Regions from separate parts of the Sandaracinus amylolyticus genome, predicted to be linked through region 2. Evidence: predicted binding sites of a transcription regulator. Region 2 holds the regulator's gene; the other holds the start of a gene.
What was found. Region 2 encodes HrcA, which represses chaperone genes, less so after heat shock. Its sites were predicted from a motif close to GNTAGCACTCNCCNNNGGNGAGTGCTANC; they were not measured.
Positions count from the first base shown of each region.

Region 1 (8,799 bases), 1.4 Mb from region 2:
GGCGCGATCGCGTTGCACACGAAGCGCGCGGGATCGCGATCCCACGGCACGATGTCGATCTTCTCGCCGCGGAGCTCCTGCACGACGGCCTGCACGCGCGAGCCCTTCATGCCGACGCAGGCGCCCACCGGATCGACGTCCGAGTCGCGCGAGGTGACCGCGATCTTCGAGCGCGCGCCGGGCTCGCGCGCGGCCGCGACGATCTTCACGATGCCCTCGTAGATCTCGGGCACCTCCATCTCGAACAGCTTCACGAGCAGCCCGACGTCGGTGCGCGACAGGATGATCTGCGGGCCACGCGCCTCGCGATCGATGTCCTTCAGCAGCGCGACGATGCGGTCGCCGGGACGGTAGCTCTCGCGCGGCGTCTGCTCGCGCGCGGGCAGGATCGCCTCGGTGCGCCCGAGGTCGACGATGATGTTCGAGCCGCGCTCGAAGCGGCGCACGATGCCCGTGATCAGCTCGCCGCGGCGGTCCTTGAACTCGTTGAACACGAGCTCGCGCTCCGCCTCGCGCATGCGCTGGATGATCACCTGCTTCGCGGTCTGCGCCGCGATGCGGCCGAAGCCACGGCGGTGCTGCTGCATCTTCAGCAGATCGCCGAACTCCTTGTCCTGCTGGCGCGCCTTGTCGGCGTCCTCGGGCAGGTAGAAGACCTGGAAGCCGAGCTCCTCGCCGATCTCGGCTTCGAGACCGTGACGGCGCGCGTCCTCGACGGAGAGCTGGCGCTCCTCGTCTCCGACGTCGTCCACGACGGTCATGTACTGGAAGAGGTCGACGTTGCCGGTGTCGGGGTTGTAGCGAGCCTCGAGCTCGCGGTTCATCCCGAACGTCCGCTTCGCGGCCGTGAGAATCGCCTGCTCCATCGTCTCGGTGAGCACGCGAGGGTCGATGCCCTTCTCCTTGCTCACCTGATCGATCAGCTGCTGCAGCGAGAACCCTCCGCTCTGCATCGAAACCACCTCTTCCCGAGACCGAACGGCGCGCTCAGCGAGCAGCGCGCGTGAACCTGTAGACCACGTGGGCCTTCACGATGTCGCCGAAGGGGATCTCGAAGGCCGTCGATCCTTCCTCGATCCGCACCACGTCTCCGTCGAGCCCCCGCAGCACGCCCTGGACCTTCTTGCGATCCTCGGTGCCGGGCACCGGCACGCGCGTCTGCACCTTCACCTCGAGCCCGGCGAAGCGCTCGAAGTCGCGGCGCTTGACCAGCGGCCGATCGAGCCCCGGCGAGCTCACCTCGAGGCGATAACGAACGCTCGGCACGACCTTCTCGTGCACGTCGAGCGCGGTCGAGAGATCGCGGCTCACGCCCTGGCAGTCGTCGATCGACACCCCGCTCCCGGGCTCGCCGGGCGTCATGTCCGGGCGCTCCCGATCGATCAGCACGCGCAGCACCGGCCCGCCGCGATCCATCGTCCACTGCACGTCGACCAGCTCGACGCCGTGCGCACGACAGACCGGCTCCGCGATCGCTTCGATCGCAGGCTTGTCCAGGGGGCTGTCGTTGCGGGCGTTCACTCGGTTGATGTGGTGTCGTGTGTCTTGGCGCTCGAACCGTAGACCCGGAGGGCGAGCCGTCTCCGGCCCCCCCGCGGACCGTCGTCGCCCACCGTCCGCTGCGACTCTCCAGTGAAACCGCGGCTCTCGGGAGAGAGAACGCGGCCCTCCGAAGAGAGCTCTGCGAACGAAAAAGGCGGACCCTGCAAAGCAAGCAGAGGGCCCACCTCGGCAACGACACCCCAGCGGGGACCGACGTCGTACCATGAGGGTGCACGACGAGCAAGGGGCGCCGGAATCGGGCATCCTGCGCGGCCCATGACCGACGGCGTCCCGCCCGGCACCTTCTACCTCGGCCGCGACGGCGCGTCCCAGAGCGCGCTGCTGTATCCCTCGAAACACCTGCTGACGCACGGCGTGATCGTCGGCATGACGGGCTCGGGCAAGACCGGGCTCGGCGCGATCGTGCTCGAGGAGGCAGCGCTCTGCGGGATCCCGGCGATCGCGATCGATCCCAAGGGCGATCTCGGGAACCTGAAGCTCGCGTTCCCGGCGCTGCGGCCCGAGGACTTCGCGCCCTTCGTGCCCGAGGGCGAGGATCCCGCCTCGGTCGCCCAGCGCGCGCGTGAAGGGCTGGTGGCGAGCGCTCAGAGCCCGGAGCGCATCGCGCGTTTCGCCGGGAGCGTCGATCGCACGATCTACACGCCGGGATCGCGCCTCGGTCGCGCGCTCTCGCTCATGCCGTCACTCGACGCGCCGCCTGCCGGGAGCGACGACGAGGGCACCCGCGATCGCGCCGTCGCGACGGCGTCCGCGCTGCTCTCGCTGGCCGGTGTCGACGCGGATCCGGTGCGCAGCCCCGAGCACGTGCTCGTCTCGAACGTGCTCCTCGACGCGTGGCGCGCAGGTCGCTCGCTCGATCCCGGCGCGCTGCTCCGCGCGATCCAGTCGCCCCCGTTCGATCGACTCGGAGTGATGGATCTCGACTCGGTCATCGCGCCGCGCGCGAGGCAGGAGATCGCGGTGAGCCTCAACGCGGCGCTCGCGTCGCCGTCGATGGCCGGGTTCCTCGAGGGCGAGCCGCTCGACGTGCAGTCGCTGCTCTTCACGCGTGAAGGCAAGCCGCGCCTGTCGGTGCTCTCGATCGCACACCTCGCGGACGCCGAGCGCATGTTCTTCGTCACCGCGCTGCTCGGCGAGGTGCTCGCGTGGATGCGCGCGCAGCCGGGCACGCAGTCGCTCCGCGCGCTGCTCTACATGGACGAGATCGCGGGGTTCTTCCCGCCGGTCGCGAGCCCGCCGAGCAAGGCGCCGATGCTCACGCTGCTCAAGCAGGCGCGCGCGTTCGGCCTCGGGGTGGTGCTCGCGACGCAGAACCCGGTCGACCTCGACTACAAAGGCCTGAGCAACGCGGGCACCTGGATGCTCGGTCGCCTGCAGACCGAGCGCGACAAGCTGCGCGTGCTCGACGGGCTCGAGGGCGTCGCGGCGAGCACCGGCGCGGGGCTCGATCGCGCGCGGATCGACACGATGCTGTCGTCGCTCGCGCCGCGTACGTTCCTCCTCCACGACATCCACGCGGGCGGTGGACCGAAGCTGTTCACGACGCGCTGGGCGCTCTCGTACTTGCGTGGACCGCTCTCGCGCGAGCACTTCCGCGCGCTCGCGTCCGCTGCGCCCGCGGCACCGATCGCGAGCCTGCCGCCGGCCGTCGCGGGTCGTCCGGTGCTCTCGGCGGACGTCCGCGAGTCGTTCGTGATGCGCGCCGACCTTCCGGCGCCGCGCGCGTATCGCCCGGGCGTCGCGGTGCGCGCGAGCGTGCACTACGCCGACGCGAAGCTCGGCGTCGACGCGTGGCTCGAGCCGCACCTGATCGCGCCGCTCGGTGACGAAGGGCCGCGCTGGGCCGAGGCATGGGTGCTCGCGACGCCGCTGCCCGAGTCGCGCGATCCCCAGCCTGGTGTGCCGTTTGCGACGCTGCCCGCATCGGCCGCGCGCGCGAAGACGTGGGATGCGTGGACGAAGCAGGCCGCGACGCACGTCCTCCGCGATCGCCCGCTGACCGTGCTCTTCGCGCCCGACCTGGGCACGAGCTCGCACCCCGGCGAGCCGCGCGAGTCGTTCCTCGCGCGCATCCGCATGGACGCGCAGCGCGCGCGTGGCGAAGAAGACCGCGAGATCGAGCAGAAGTGGAGCGCGAAGATCGACAAGGCGCGCGACAAGCTGAGCACCGCGGAGCGAAGGCTCTCGGACGCGAAGCTCGCGCGCGATGCCGAGGTCGTCGACGCGGGCGCGAGCGTGCTCGGTGCGATGCTCGGCGGAGGCTCGGTGGCGCGCAGCGCGCGCAGCGCAGCGCGGCGGACCGCACAGTCTGCAGAGCGGCGCGCGCGCGCCGAAGAAGCGGTGCAGAGCGCGCGGCTCGCGCTGGAGCACCTCGAGCGCGACTACCTCGCGGCGAAGCTCGAGATCGCGCGGCGCTGGGATCCCGGCGCGCTGCGTGTCGAAGAGCGCCGCGTCGCCGCGAAGAAGAGCGCGATCAAGATCGAGCGCTGCGAGCTCGTCTGGGTGCCCTCCCCGTCGTGAGCTTGCCCGACGCGTGACCAGCTGGTAGCCTCGCGCCCCTTCCGGAGAACCCTGATGGCCCGCGTCACCGTCGAAGATTGCCTGCAGAACGAGGACAACCGGTTCGCGCTCGTCCTCCTCGCCTCCCAGCGTGCCCGCCAGATCATGAAGGGCGCGCCCGCGCTGGTGCAGAGCAAGAATCGCCCGGCGGTGACCGCGCTGCGTGAGATCGCGTCGACGCGCGTGCACTGGAACCGCCGCGTGCACGAGGTCGTCGAGGAGTTCATCACCGAGCGCAAGGCCGCCGAGAACTCGCGCGGGTGAGCTTCGGGAGGGGTCTTGGAAGACCCCCTCCCCCCGACCGGCAAAGCCGGATCGGGGCCCCCCACCCCAAACGCTGCGGCAACGCGGCTGGGTGGGCGCTCGAGCGCAGGCCCGCTGAGCGCGAGACGAGCCGCCGCTATCCGATGCGCTCGATCTTCTCGCGCGCCCCGAGCCGGTAGAAGCGCCGCAGCTCGCGCGTGAGCCCGTCGAGATCGCCGCGATCGATCCTCGCTGCCTCGAGCTCGCGCGCGTAACGCGACGCGAGCCGCACGGCCGCACGATATCGATCGCCGCGCTCGCTGCCCGCAGGGTCGAGGAACCTCGCACCCGTGAACAGCCGCTCGCGCAGCCGCCGGCTGCGATCACGGAGCGCGATCAGCGCCGCGCCACGGCCCCTCATCGGATGCGCGAGCTCTTCGAGCGGCGCGAGCACGCCGAGCGCCCATTTGTCGATCTCCGCCTGCAGCTCGAGCTCCAGCTCGCTCACCGCGATCTCGTGGTCCGCGCGGAACGCGAGGTACACGAAGTGACTGACGCCCTCGGTCGCGAGGCACGCGCCTCGGAACCGCGCACCGTCCGCCATCCACGCGTCGCCCGCGAGGGCACGCGCGCCTGGCTCGACGAAGAGCGCGACGCGCGCGCCGCTCTCGTCGGGCACGACGAACAGGACCTCGCCGCGTCGCATCGCGTCGTCGCCGCCGAGCGAGCGCGCCGTCTCTTCGTCACAGACGAAGTCCTCGACGTCGACCTCGAGCTCGACGTCGTAGAGCGTCGCGAGCCTGTGCTGGATACGCGTCAGCATCAGTGCAGCGTCGATCCACCCGAGCCCCCGCCGTGGCCGCGCGTCGGGTACACGCCCTCGCGCGTCAGCCGCGCCGCGAGCCTGGGCGAGCCGGTGCGACGCCAGCGGTCGTAGAGCTTCACGATGTCCTGCGGCGTGCGCAGCGTCGTCGTCTCGCGGACCTCCTCGAGCAGCTCCGCGAACGTCGCGAACCGCCGCGAGAGATCGCGATAGACGTCGATCCGCACGGCCTCGTTCGCGCTCTGCACCGCGAGCACGCCGGCGCTCTCGTACGCACCGCCGCCCATCGTGTGCACGTAGCCGGCGCTCAGCCCGCGCCCCTCGATGTGATCGCGGAAGAGCCCGGCGAGACAGAGCGCGTCGTCGCCCAGCGCGCGGTACAGCCGGAGCCGCTCGATGCCCTGCGCTTCGCGCGCGTCCTTCAGCTGCAGCGCGAGCGGGCGGAGCCCTGGCGCACGGCGCCGCCCGAGCCCCATCGCCGCGAGCAGCTCGACGAGGTAGGCGCGGGTCTCCTCGGGCGCGTCGATCCGGTGGCGACCCAGCGCATCGTCCAGCCGCTCACGAAACCAGAACCGCAGGTCGGCGAACGTCTCGATCACGGTGCTCACCTCCGAGGCTTCTGCCGAGAAAATCTACGGCACGGAGGCGGCGGCGCGAAGAATTCCCCAAGTGTTCCGGTGGTTTCCGGAATGTCTCCGGCGCGTCGTCGGCAGCCGCGCGCCGCGAGTGCCAACGCGCCGCCACGAACCGGCGCAACCGCACGGAATCATTGGCGTCCGCAGCGTCGCGAGAAAATCGCGAGGGGCCATCTTGACCGTTGCAGGGCCCAGGTTAGGTTCCCGGCCCGCTGTCAGCACTCGCCGGGTGCGAGTGCTAACGAAGTGCAAATCGGACCCCCAAGGAGGGCTCAGACATGGCGATTCGTCCCCTGCACGACCGCGTGCTCATCCAGCGCGTGAAGGAAGAGGAGAAGACCAAGGGCGGGATCATCATCCCCGACACGGCGAAGGAAAAGCCGGTCGAGGGCAAGGTGATCGCCGTCGGCAGCGGCAAGATCCTCGAGGACGGCTCGGTCCGGAAGCTCGAGGTCAAGCCCGGCGATCGCGTCCTCTTCGGCAAGTACAGCGGCCAGGAGATCAAGGTCGACGGCCAGGAGATGGTGATCCTCCGCGAAGACGACATCGTCGGCATCGTGGAGTGATCTCGAAAGACTGACTTCAGCGGAAGACGGAGACGAAGAACATGGCAGCCAAGGAAATTCTCTACGATACGACCGCGCGCGACCGCATTCTCGCCGGCGTCAACACGCTCGCGAACGCGGTGAAGGTCACGCTGGGCCCCAAGGGCCGCAACGTCGTCATCGAGAAGAGCTTCGGCGCTCCGACGGTCACGAAGGACGGCGTGACGGTCGCGAAGGAGATCGAGCTCGCGGACAAGTTCGAGAACATGGGCGCGCAGATGGTGCGCGAGGTCGCCAGCAAGACGTCGGACGTCGCGGGTGACGGCACCACGACGGCGACCGTGCTCGCGCAGGCGGTCTACCGCGAGGGCTCGAAGATGGTGGCCGCGGGCCACAACCCGATGGAGCTCAAGCGCGGCATCGACGCGGCCGTCGCGGCGATCACCGAGGAGCTGAAGAAGCTCTCGAAGCCGACGAAGGACCCGAAGGAGATCGCGCAGGTCGGCACGATCTCGGCGAACGGCGACGAGACGATCGGCAAGATCCTCGCCGAGGCGATGGAGAAGGTCGGCAAGGAAGGCGTCATCACGGTCGAGGAGGCGAAGGGCCTCGAGACCACGCTCGACGTCGTCGAGGGCATGCAGTTCGACCGCGGCTACCTGTCGCCCTACTTCGTGACGGATCCGGAGCGCATGGAGGCGATCCTCGAGGACGCCTACATCCTGATCTCCGAGAAGAAGATCTCGAACATGAAGGACCTCCTCCCGGTCCTCGAGGCGATCGCGCGTCAGCAGAAGCCGCTCCTCATCCTCTCGGAGGACGTCGAGGGCGAGGCGCTCGCGACGCTCGTCGTGAACAAGCTCCGCGGCACGCTACACGTCGCGGCGGTGAAGGCGCCGGGCTTCGGCGATCGCCGCAAGGAGATGCTGAAGGACATCGCCATCCTGACGGGTGGTGAGGTCGTCAGCGAGGAGCTCGGGATCAAGCTCGAGAACGTGACCCTGAACGATCTCGGCCGCGCGAAGCGCGTCCGGATCGACAAGGAGAACACGACGATCGTCGACGGCGTGGGCGCGAAGGACGCGATCAAGGGCCGCATCGAGACGATCAAGAAGCAGATCGAGGACACGACGAGCGACTACGATCGCGAGAAGCTCCAGGAGCGCCTCGCGAAGCTCGTCGGCGGCGTCGCGGTCATCAAGGTCGGCGCGGCGACCGAGGTCGAGATGAAGGAGAAGAAGGCGCGCGTCGAGGACGCGCTCCACGCGACCCGCGCGGCCGTCGAGGAGGGCATCGTCCCCGGCGGTGGCGTGGCGCTCCTTCGCGCGCAGTCGGCGCTCGACGGCCTCAAGCTCAGCGACGAGCAGGCGGTCGGCGTGCGCATCGTGCGCCGCGCGATCGAGGAGCCCCTGCGCCAGATCTCGGCGAACGCGGGCGTCGAGGGCTCGATCGTCGTCGACAAGGTCAAGAACGGCAAGGGCGGCTTCGGCTACAACGCCGCGCGCGACTCGTACGAGGACCTGATCTCGGCCGGCGTCATCGACCCGACGAAGGTCGTCCGCACCGCGCTGCAGAACGCGTCGTCGGTCGCGAGCCTCATGCTCACGACCGAGGCGCTCATCGCCGAGCTCCCGAAGGAGGAGAAGGCGGCGGCGGGCGGCGGTCACGCGCACGGCCCCGGCGGCATGGATTTCTGATCCACCGCTGACGCGCTGAACGAAGAAGGCCGCGCTCTCCTCGGAGGGCGCGGCCTTCGTCTTTCCGGGGCGGGAGTCGAGAGGGGAGGCGCGCAGCCTCCCCCGGGCCAGCTCAGTAACGGCGGAGGAGACGCAGCATCGACGCGATGCGATCGGCGGCCTCGGCGCGCTGATCGTTCGCGATCTCGCCGAGGAGCGTCTCGAGGCTCGCGCGCGCCTGGGCGAACGCGTCGCGCATCGAGCGCTGCTCGCGCTCCGACTGCGTGATGCGGCCCTCGAGGACCATCAGCTGCGCGTCTCGATCACCGAGCGTCTGGTGCAGGCGGCGCAGATCGGCGTCGCGCTCGGCGGAGCCGCCGTTCTGCTCGGCGTGTCGGCGCGCCTGGCGCTCTTGCTCGAGCTCGCGCTCGAAGCGCACCGCGCGCTCTTCCGCCATCAGCACGCGCTGCACGAGCTCGCGCTCGTCGCCGGGCGCCTCGCCGGACTTCATGCGCTCGAGCGCGCGCAGGCGATCGTCGCGATCCTGGAGCTGCGCGGTGAGCGAGCGGAGCATGAGCTCGCGATCTTCGGCCTCGCGCTGCAGGTCGCGCAGCTGCTCGCGAAGGCGCGCGTCGCTCGCGGGCGCGGCCGCCGCGACGGCGCCGGTGTCGAGCCCGCTGGCGATCGACGAGAGGATCTGGCGCGCCTCTGCGAGCGCGCGGCGCGTCTCTTCGTGCTCGCGGGCGAGGCGCTCT
Region 1 is NZ_CP011125.1:3,871,045-3,879,843, reverse strand. Features, by position in the region: gene nusA (transcription termination factor NusA) at 1-953, opposite strand, end outside; gene DB32_RS48260 (ribosome maturation factor RimP) at 988-1,521, opposite strand; gene DB32_RS16545 (ATP-binding protein) at 1,819-4,083, shown strand; gene rpoZ (DNA-directed RNA polymerase subunit omega) at 4,138-4,386, shown strand; gene DB32_RS16535 (hypothetical protein) at 4,523-5,188, opposite strand; gene DB32_RS16530 (hypothetical protein) at 5,188-5,796, opposite strand; gene groES (co-chaperone GroES) at 6,102-6,389, shown strand; gene groL (chaperonin GroEL) at 6,431-8,065, shown strand; gene DB32_RS16515 (coiled-coil domain-containing protein) at 8,178-8,799, opposite strand, start outside.
Region 1: the regulator HrcA is predicted to act here: its motif matches at 6,038-6,066, upstream of groES (co-chaperone GroES).

Region 2 (8,799 bases):
GCACCTCGCGGACATCGATGCACCGGGCGGAATGCCCACCGAGATCGTGATGCTCGGTCGCATGTCGCCCTCGGAGGCGATCGATCACGGCGAGATCCTCGTCACGGCGGGGATCACCGAGCTGCTCGTCGACTGGCGGCGTGGCCTCCTCGAAGGCGCGATCGAGCGAGCATGGAGAGGCGAGGTCCTCTACGCATGGCGCCGTCAGGTCGGCGCCGTCGATCCGGCGACGGGCTTCGTCACGTTCACGCCGATGCGCGTCCGCTGTACCGAATGCGACGGCACCTACCTCGTTCCGCAAGGCACGCACCTCGACGGAGCGTCGTGTGGATGCGGGCGCACGGGCTCGCTCGTCGCGTACCAGACCGATCCCGCGCCGCGCGCCGCGGTGCCGCGCGAGATCGAGTGCCCGTACTGCTCGTGGCGCTTCCTCCAGTCCGCGCCGACACCCGACGACGTCTGTCCGCACTGCCATCGATTGGTGCGCGCCGAGTGATGCGTGCGCGAAGCGCGACGACGGCGTGCCCGTGCTCTTCGCGATCACGGCGTCCGGCGAGATCTCCGAGCTGATCCCCGCGGGTCCCGGAGACGTGCCCTTCGGCCTCTCGCGCTCCCCGCCAACGGCGTCTTCGGCGACGACGCGTTCGGCACGACCACGCTCGACCTCACGAGCCACGCGAACGAGTCGCTCCAAAGCCCCTGCCCTGATCGGCAGGTCGCAGCCAAGATCGCGGCGCCGGCCGACGTAGACTCCGTCGTGATGCGCTCGCTCGCGCCCCGCGTTCTGCTCTACGCTGCACGCGATCCCGAGCGCGCGGCGCGCGGACGACGGAGGAGCACGTGGCGGGCAGGTTGATCGGTGGACGCTACGAGATCGTTCGCAAGATCGCGGAAGGCGGCATGGGCGCCGTCTACGAGGCGCAGCACCACCTCACGAAGCAGACCGTCGCCCTCAAGATCCTCTTCCCGCACATCGGTCGCGACGAGAACGCACGGCAGCGCTTCCTCCGGGAGGTGAGCGCGCCCGCGCAGATCGGCCACGACGGCATCGTCGAGGTGCACGACGCGGGGTTCGACACGCAGGACGGCTCGCTCTTCGTCGCGATGGAGCTGCTGCGCGGCGAGACGATGCGCGATCGCCTCGCACGCGGCGGGCTCACGCGCGATCAGGTGCTCGACCTCTTCGAGGCGATGCTCGATCCCCTCGCCGCCGCGCACGCGCGCGGGATCGTGCACCGCGACCTCAAGCCCGAGAACGTCTTCCTCCACCGCGAGCGCGACGGGCGCGAGGTGCTCAAGCTCCTCGACTTCGGCATCGCGCGCGACCTCGACGAGAAGTCCCAGTCGGTCACGCAGACCGGCATGGCGATGGGCACGCCGCACTACATGGCGCCCGAGCAGGCGATGAGCGCCCGCAGCGTCAGCTTCCCCGCGGACGTGTGGGCCGTCGGCGCGATGCTCTACGAGGCGCTCTCCGGGAGCCCTCCGTTCGGCGGCGAGACCGCGAGCGCGATCGTCGTGCACGCGGTGAGCAAGCCGCACGAGCCGCTCGCGCACGCCGCGCCCGCGACGCCGCACGCGATCGCGGCGCTCGTCGATCGCTGCCTCGCGAAGGAAGCCGACAAGCGACCGAAGGACGCGCGCGAGCTGCTCGGCGAGCTGCGCGTCGCGCGCGGCAAGAGCGCGGGCATCGCGACCGGCCCGGTCGCCCCCTCGCAGGTGATGCTCCCGGTCGCTCCGCCGCAGAGCTACGGCACGCCCTCGCAGCAGAGCTACGGCGCGACGCCCGCCCCGCAGGTCACGCCGCAGCCCTCGTACGGCGCGCACGTGCCCTCGGCGCCGCATCCGAGCGCGGCTTCGTTCGGCGGCGTGCCGACCCCCGCGCACGTGACGCCTCCGCCCGCCGTCTCGCCAGTGCCGCGCAGCGGGTCGGGCTCGGGGCGCCTCCTCGTGATCGGCGGGCTCGTGATCGGCCTGGGCCTGCTCGCGGTCGCCGGGGTGGTCGCAGTCGGCGCGTACGCGGCGTTCTCGGGCAACGGCGCGGCCTCGCAGGGCACAGGCACGCTGCGCGTCATGACGACGATCCCGGGTCAGCTCGTGATCGACGGCGCGCCGCAGGGCCCGGTGCTCATCGGCGGCCAGGACGTCGTGCTCGCCGCGGGATCGCACGTCGTGGAGGTGCAGATCGCGGGCGCGACGATGGCCTCGCAGCGCGTCGACGTGAGCGCCGGGCAGGTGCAGCAGATCGAGCTCGTGCGCGGCGTGGTCGCGGGCTCGAGCGGCAGCGCCGGAGGCGCGGGTGTCCACGGCGGCACCCTCGGCCCGGGCGATCAGACGCTGAGCACCGGCGAGTACATGGACTTCTACGAGATGTCGTTCAGCGCCGGGCAGCACGTGCACGTCGAGCTCGCGTCGCCGAGCTTCGACACGTACTTGATCCTGCGCTTCCCGTCGGGTCGCCAGCGCGACAACGACGACGCGACGGGCACGAACTCGATGCTCGATCAGACGCTCGACGAGACCGGCGTGTATCGCGTGATCGTGACGAGCTTCAGCGCCGGCGAGACCGGCCCGTACACGCTCACGATCCGCTGACGCGCGGCCTCGTTCGTCGCGCGCGCGCGCTCAGACGGGCAGCTTCTTCAGCAGCTCGCGCGCCTGATCGGTGCCCGCGGCGAAGAACGCGGCGACCGGCGCGGCGACGTAGCAGAAGATGATGTCGAACATCTGCGTGTGGTACTCGAGCCAGCTCCAGCCCTCGGGCGCGCCGACGATCACCTTCGCGAAGAGCACCGCCGCGAGCGTCGACGCCGCCGCGATCCCGCCCGCGACCATCGAGCGCCCACCGCCGAGCTTCATCGAGCCCACGCCCGACGCCGCGCCGATCAGGAACGCGACGTACGAGTACTCGCCGACGAAGCGCCCGATGATGCCGTAGAGCAGCCCGACCGCGAATGCGCCCGCGACCGCACCGATCGCCGCCTTCGGAAGGCTCACGTTGCCCTCGCCCGCATCCGCCGTCGTGAAGCCGCCCATGTTCAGGTTCGCCATGACTCCCTCTCTCCTCGTGGAGCGCCGCGCGTCGGCGCGTCGCTGCGTCCCCTCGGTGCAACGAACGTCGCACCGCCGAGGCCGCGCGCTCCATCGCGCAACCACTTGGAATCATGAATGAATTAGCGAACCGATGCGGCGCGGAAACCGCACCGTACGCGCGCAACTCTTGCGCGAACGCGCAGCGTCGGCGTGCTCACCCGCGCACGGTCGCGAGGATCTTCGCGTGGTGCTTCGCGAACGCCGAGCCGTGCGGCAGGAACGCCGCGATGGTGCGCGATGCTTCCATCGGATCCATCGCGCCCGCCTCGTCCCACAGATCCTCGAACAGCGTGCGCGTCGCGCCGATCGCGAGCGAAGGGAACGCGCCTTCGTCGATCTCGCCGAACCCGACGATCAGCGCGCGCGCGAAGAGCTCGCGCAGCGCGCGCTGGTACGCGCTCTCGAACGCGCGAGCGGTGAGCCCGGACGCGGCGCGCAGCTGCTTCGCGCCGAGCGGCGAGTCCGACTCGAGCGCGGCGAGCACGTCGAGCGCGTCGGGCTCGAGCCCTTCGCGGATGCGCCCGGTCGCGCGCAGCTCGCAGAGCATCGCGGTGAAGAGCGCGCGCGAGAAGAACGTCGCGCGGTTGCGGAACCACTTCGAGTACACGACGCGCCGCGAGCGGGCGAGACGCTCGCGCAGGCGCCACATCCCGACCACGCGCTCGTCGCCGCTCTCGTCCCAGTCCCAGCGCATCCGCTCGCCCGGATAGAAGCGATGCCACAGCGAGGGCGGCTCGGAGCGGTTCTCGATCGGATAGACGAGCAGCACACCCGCGCGATCGATCGCCGCGATCGCCGAGGCCAGCGTCGGCGCGCGAGCCATTCATCGACCTACGTAGGCGCGCTCGAAGGCGGTCGAAGCCCCGCCGGTCCCTACTGCGCGGGGCACGTCGCGACGCGCTCGCGCAGCGCGCTCGCGATCCCACCCTCGGGCGCAGCGCGCAGGTAGCGACGAGCGAGCCCGCAGCGCTCTGCGTTCATCTCTCCGACGAGCGCGAGCCGTCCGTACGCCTCGACGCTCGGCGACGGGGCTTCCATCGCGCGTCGATACCGCGCGCTTCCGTCGCGTCGCTGCTGATCCTCGATCGCGCCCATCAGCACCAGCGCGTCGGCGTTCGTCCCGTCGAGATCGAGCGCGCGACGTCCGTAGACGCTCGCGCGCGGGAGCGTCTCGTCCATGAAGGCGAGCCACGCCTCGGCGGTGAGCAGCCGCGCCTCCTCGGCGCGCGTCATCGGCGCCTCGGTCGCGCCCTCGCGGATCTGCTCCGCGAGCTGCTCGACCATCGTCTCGCGTCGCGCACGCGCGAGGGCCAGCGCGCGCCACAGGAACACGTCGCGCCGTTCGGTCGCGCCCGACTCCGGCAGCGCGTCCTGGAACGCCTCGATCGCCTCGAACCAGCGCTCGGCCTGCATGTAGAGGCGCCCCTGCGCGTACGCGAGCGCGAGATCGCGACGCGACGTGCGGCGCGCGCGGCGAAGCGCGGAGAGCCCCTCGGCGCCGGCCATCGTGTCGACGAGCCAGCGCGCGCGCAGCTGCTCGATCTCGAGGCTCGTCACGTTCGCGGCGTCGATGCGCGCGATCGTCGCGCCCGCGGCCTCGAGGTCGCGCTGCTGGAGCTGGATCGAGAGCAGCGCCCGCAGCACCTCGGGCTGCGCGGGCTCGACCTCGATCGACGTCTCGTACGCACGCCGCGCCTCGTCGAGCTGACCGAGCTCCATCGCGGCACGACCACGCTCGGCCTGGAGCGCGGGATCGCGCGGCGCGACCTCGGTCGCGATCCGGAGCGCGTCGAGCGCGGGCTGCCACTCGCTCGACGCGAGGTGCACGCGCGCCTTCGCCGCGAGCAGGAGCGGCTCGCGCGGATGCGCCTCGAGCGCGCGCTGCGCGATCGCGAGACCGCGCGCGCGATCGCCGGCGCCCGTGTGCGCGCTCGCCGCGGTCGCCGCGATCCGCGGGTGCGTCGCGCGCTGCTCGAGCAGCGGATCGACGAGCGCGATCGCCTCCTGCGCCGCGCCGGTGCCCACCAGCATCGATGCGAGCCCGAGGTTCGCTGCGATCCGCTCGGCCGGTGCGCGAGCCGCTTCCTCGTAGAGCGCACGCGCCGGCGCCACCTGTCCGCGCGCGTCCGCGATCCGCGCGCGCAGCAGCGACGTCCGCGGGCCCGCGGGCGCACCGCTCAGCGCGCTCTCCGCCTGATCGATCCGCGCCGACGCGAGGTGCAGCTCGGCCGCGAGCTGCGCGCGGCGTCCTGCATCCGTCGAGATCCCCGGCGAGAGCGCGTCCGCGATCGCCTGCGCCTCGGTGCGCCGACCGAGCGCGAGCCACGCCTCCGCGAGCTGCACTCGGAAGAGCTCGTCGCCCGGCGGCGGCGCGCCCGCGGCCGCTTCGATCGAGCGCGTTGCGGTCTCCGTGTCGCCCGCGTCGATCGCCGACAGCCCGGTGAGCAGCTGTGCCCACGCGCGCTCGGCGGGCGTCGCGCTCGCGTCCTCCGCGATCGGCGCGACCTCGCTGCCCAGCTGATCGCGCTGCTCGCCCGCGTCCCAGCGCACCCGCGCGCGCGCGAGCCGCAGCGGGATCGCATCCCCCTCGATCGCGATCGGCGCGCCGCTGCGCGCCGACACCAGCCCGAGCAGCGCGCGCACCCGCGGCGCGTCCTGGCGATCCATCTCCTGCGACGACGCCTGCGCCGCCGCGAGCGCCTGCTGCACGTTGCCGATCGCCAGCGCGACCAGCGCCCGTGCGTACCCCGCCTCGGCGGCGCGCGGCCCACGCGCGACGAGCGCCGACGCGTGCTGCGCCGCCGCGTTCGCGTCGCCCTGCGCGAGCGCGAGGTAGGTCTGCGCGATCCGGTGATCGGACGCGCCGTCCGCAGCAGGATCGTGCGACGCGAGGAGCTGCTCCGCGGGCGCGCGATGGCCCGTGATGCCCGCGAGCTCGGCCGTCGCGTGGACGCGCGCCGCGAGCGCGACGTCGCCGGCGCCGGTCTCCCCGTCGAGCGCCGCGAGCGCGTCCTCGATCGCGTCCGCGCGCCCGGTGCGCTCCACCTCGAGCCGCGCCTGATCGATCTCGCGCCGATGCAGCAGGTACACCGCGAGCGCGATGAGCGCGAGCGCGCTGACCGTGCTCACCACCGCGATCGAGACGCGTCGCACGCGGCGGCGGCGGATCTCTTCCTTCGTCTCGGGGACCGCGGTGATCTTCGGGATCGACCGCTTCGCTTCCTCGACCGAGAAGAAGTCGGAGCGCTCGCGCTTCTCGCTGTCGCCCTGCTGCGCCAACGGGGCGATGATGCGTCAACCGCTCACACGCTTCCAGAGAAAGGCGAGCGCCTTAAAAGGCGAGAGGGTGGTGGGCTGCCAGACCCGCCACCCTCTCAGCTCATCGGGGAGGGGCCGTCAGTCCGACAGAACCTCCAGCGAGAGCGCGAACACGATCTTCGAGAAACACTGCGTACTATTCACTGGCCTTCTCCCTCCCCGGCAAATGCCGGCGCCTCCGGGCTGCGGCAGCGAATGGCCGCGCTCGCGTCGAGGCGTTCCATGGCGGGGGGGCGCTCGGGCAGGTTCGTCGATGCGCCGATCATCGCGGCTCCTCCGAGCACGGCCCGGAAGAGTCGAGACGAGGCGAGCGCATCCTGCGCTCGAGCCGCGAGCACCCCCTCGTACGTCACGGCAGGAACCCCCGGGAGCCTTTCGGCGCCCGTTTGCCGAAACCGTGAAGTTTCGTCGGGATTTCGCACCATTGCGGGGCTGTGGTGGCCCATCCGCCGTGCTCTGTGGGGTGTCCGCTCCGGAGAATCCGGATCGAACACGGAGGAGGATAGCGGCCTCGCTCGGTGTCAACAAGGCTTCGGCACGCCGCGCCTGCACGAAGGCGCAGGCGGTCACCGGAAAATGGAGTGTTTTCGCGCAAGGCGTTCCGCGCGATCCCGCTGCGATCCGAATTCGGTGCTCGGCCGGCACACGGTCCGTCGATCGACGAGCGCTGCCATCTCGCTTGACACCAGCGCGGCGTACTTCTAGCAATTCCACGGTCGTCAAAAGACGATGCCGTCCGCGCCCTTCCAACCGACCGTGGTCCCGCTGCGAAGGCCCGAGCTGAGCTATCGGGCCCGTCGGATCCTCTACGCGGTCGTGTCCGAGTACATCGCGACCGGAGAGCCCGTCGGCTCGCGTCGGCTCTCGAAGCGCTACGGAATCAACCTCTCGCCCGCGACGATCCGCAACGAGCTCGCGGATCTCGAGGAAGCGGGCTGCCTCGCCCAGCCGCACCACAGCGCGGGCCGCGTCCCGACCGAGGTGGGCTTCCGCGTGTTCATCGACGCGCTCTCGCAGATGCGCGAGGTCGCGGCCGAGGATCGTGCGGCGATCCTCGCGCGCATGCGGCAGCTGCGCCCCGGTGTGGACGACGTGCTGCGCGAGGCGGGACGGCTGCTCGCGTCGCTCACGGGCGCCGCAGCGCTCGTGTCGCGGCCGCGCACCGAGGTCGAGCAGGTCACGCAGATCCGCTTCATGCCGCTCTCGGAGAAGCAGGTGCTGGCGGTGATCGTGACGCGCTCGGGCACGATCCAGAACCGCATCGTCGAGGTCCCGGAGCTGCCCGACTCCGGTGACATGGAGCGGATCCACAACCTGCTCTCGTCGCTGCTGACCGAGCGCACGCTGCGCGAGGTGCGCGAGGAGCTCGCGCGCGCGATGGCCGACGAGCGCGGCGCGTACGATCGTCTCGGGCGGCGCGCCAAGCAGATGCTCGACGCCGCGACGGCGGGCCCGGCGCGCGAAGAGGACGTGATCATCGAAGGGCAAGGCGTGCTCTTCGACCGCCCGGAGTTCGCGGACGCCGAGAAGATCCGCGGCTTCCTGCGCGCGTTCGAGGAGAAGGAGAAGCTCCTCGACCTGCTCGATCGCACCCTCGCGGCGGGCGGCGTGCAGGTGCTGCTCGGGTCCGAGGCGAACATCGTCGACGTGCCGGACGTCGGCGTGATCTCCGCGAACTACCGCGCGGGCGGGGTGCGCGCGGGGAGCCTCGGGATCATCGGCCCGACGCGCATGGACTACGCGAAGCTGATGCCGCTCGTGAGCTTCGCCGCGCAGATCACGACCGACGTGCTGAACGGCGACTCGCTGCGCGACGACGACGACGAGCCCCCGCTCGGCGAAGCATCCGGCGCCTGAAACGGTGAGCACCCTCCGCGCTCTCGAACATGAGGGTGCTTGAGGTGCGGAGGATGGCTGCTTACAGTCGGGGGCCCCATGCCACTCGATCTCGAGCGATCGAGTCGAAGGAGCGCCAGGACGTGAGCGGAGAAGAACGGGACGACACCACGGCCACGCTGATCGACGCCGAGGACGCGCCGAGCGGGACCGAGACGCTGACCGACGCCGATTCCGGCTCGGGCGCCGTCGTGAACGCGCTGCGCGAAGAGCGCGATCGCCTGAAGGAGCAGCTGCTCCGCACCGCCGCGGACTACGACAACTTCCGCAAGCGCACGAAGAAGGAGCTCGAGGACGCGGAGCGCCGCGGGCGCGAGGACGCGGTGCGCGAGATGCTGCCGGTCTTCGACAACCTCGAGCGCGCGGTGCAGGCAGCGGGCGCGGCGAGCGACGTCGCGGCGATCGTCGACGGGATCAAGATGGTCCTCAAGCTCTTCGAGGATCAGTCGCAGCGCATCGGCATCACGCGCGTGCCCACGGTGGGTCAGCGCT
Region 2 is NZ_CP011125.1:2,480,624-2,489,422, reverse strand. Features, by position in the region: gene DB32_RS10450 (hypothetical protein) at 1-496, shown strand, start outside; gene DB32_RS10445 (serine/threonine-protein kinase) at 841-2,595, shown strand; gene DB32_RS10440 (hypothetical protein) at 2,626-3,051, opposite strand; gene DB32_RS10435 (AlkZ-related protein) at 3,248-3,916, opposite strand; gene DB32_RS10430 (tetratricopeptide repeat protein) at 3,967-6,372, opposite strand; gene DB32_RS49920 (hypothetical protein) at 6,552-6,677, opposite strand; gene hrcA (heat-inducible transcriptional repressor HrcA) at 7,141-8,268, shown strand; gene DB32_RS10420 (nucleotide exchange factor GrpE) at 8,391-8,799, shown strand, end outside.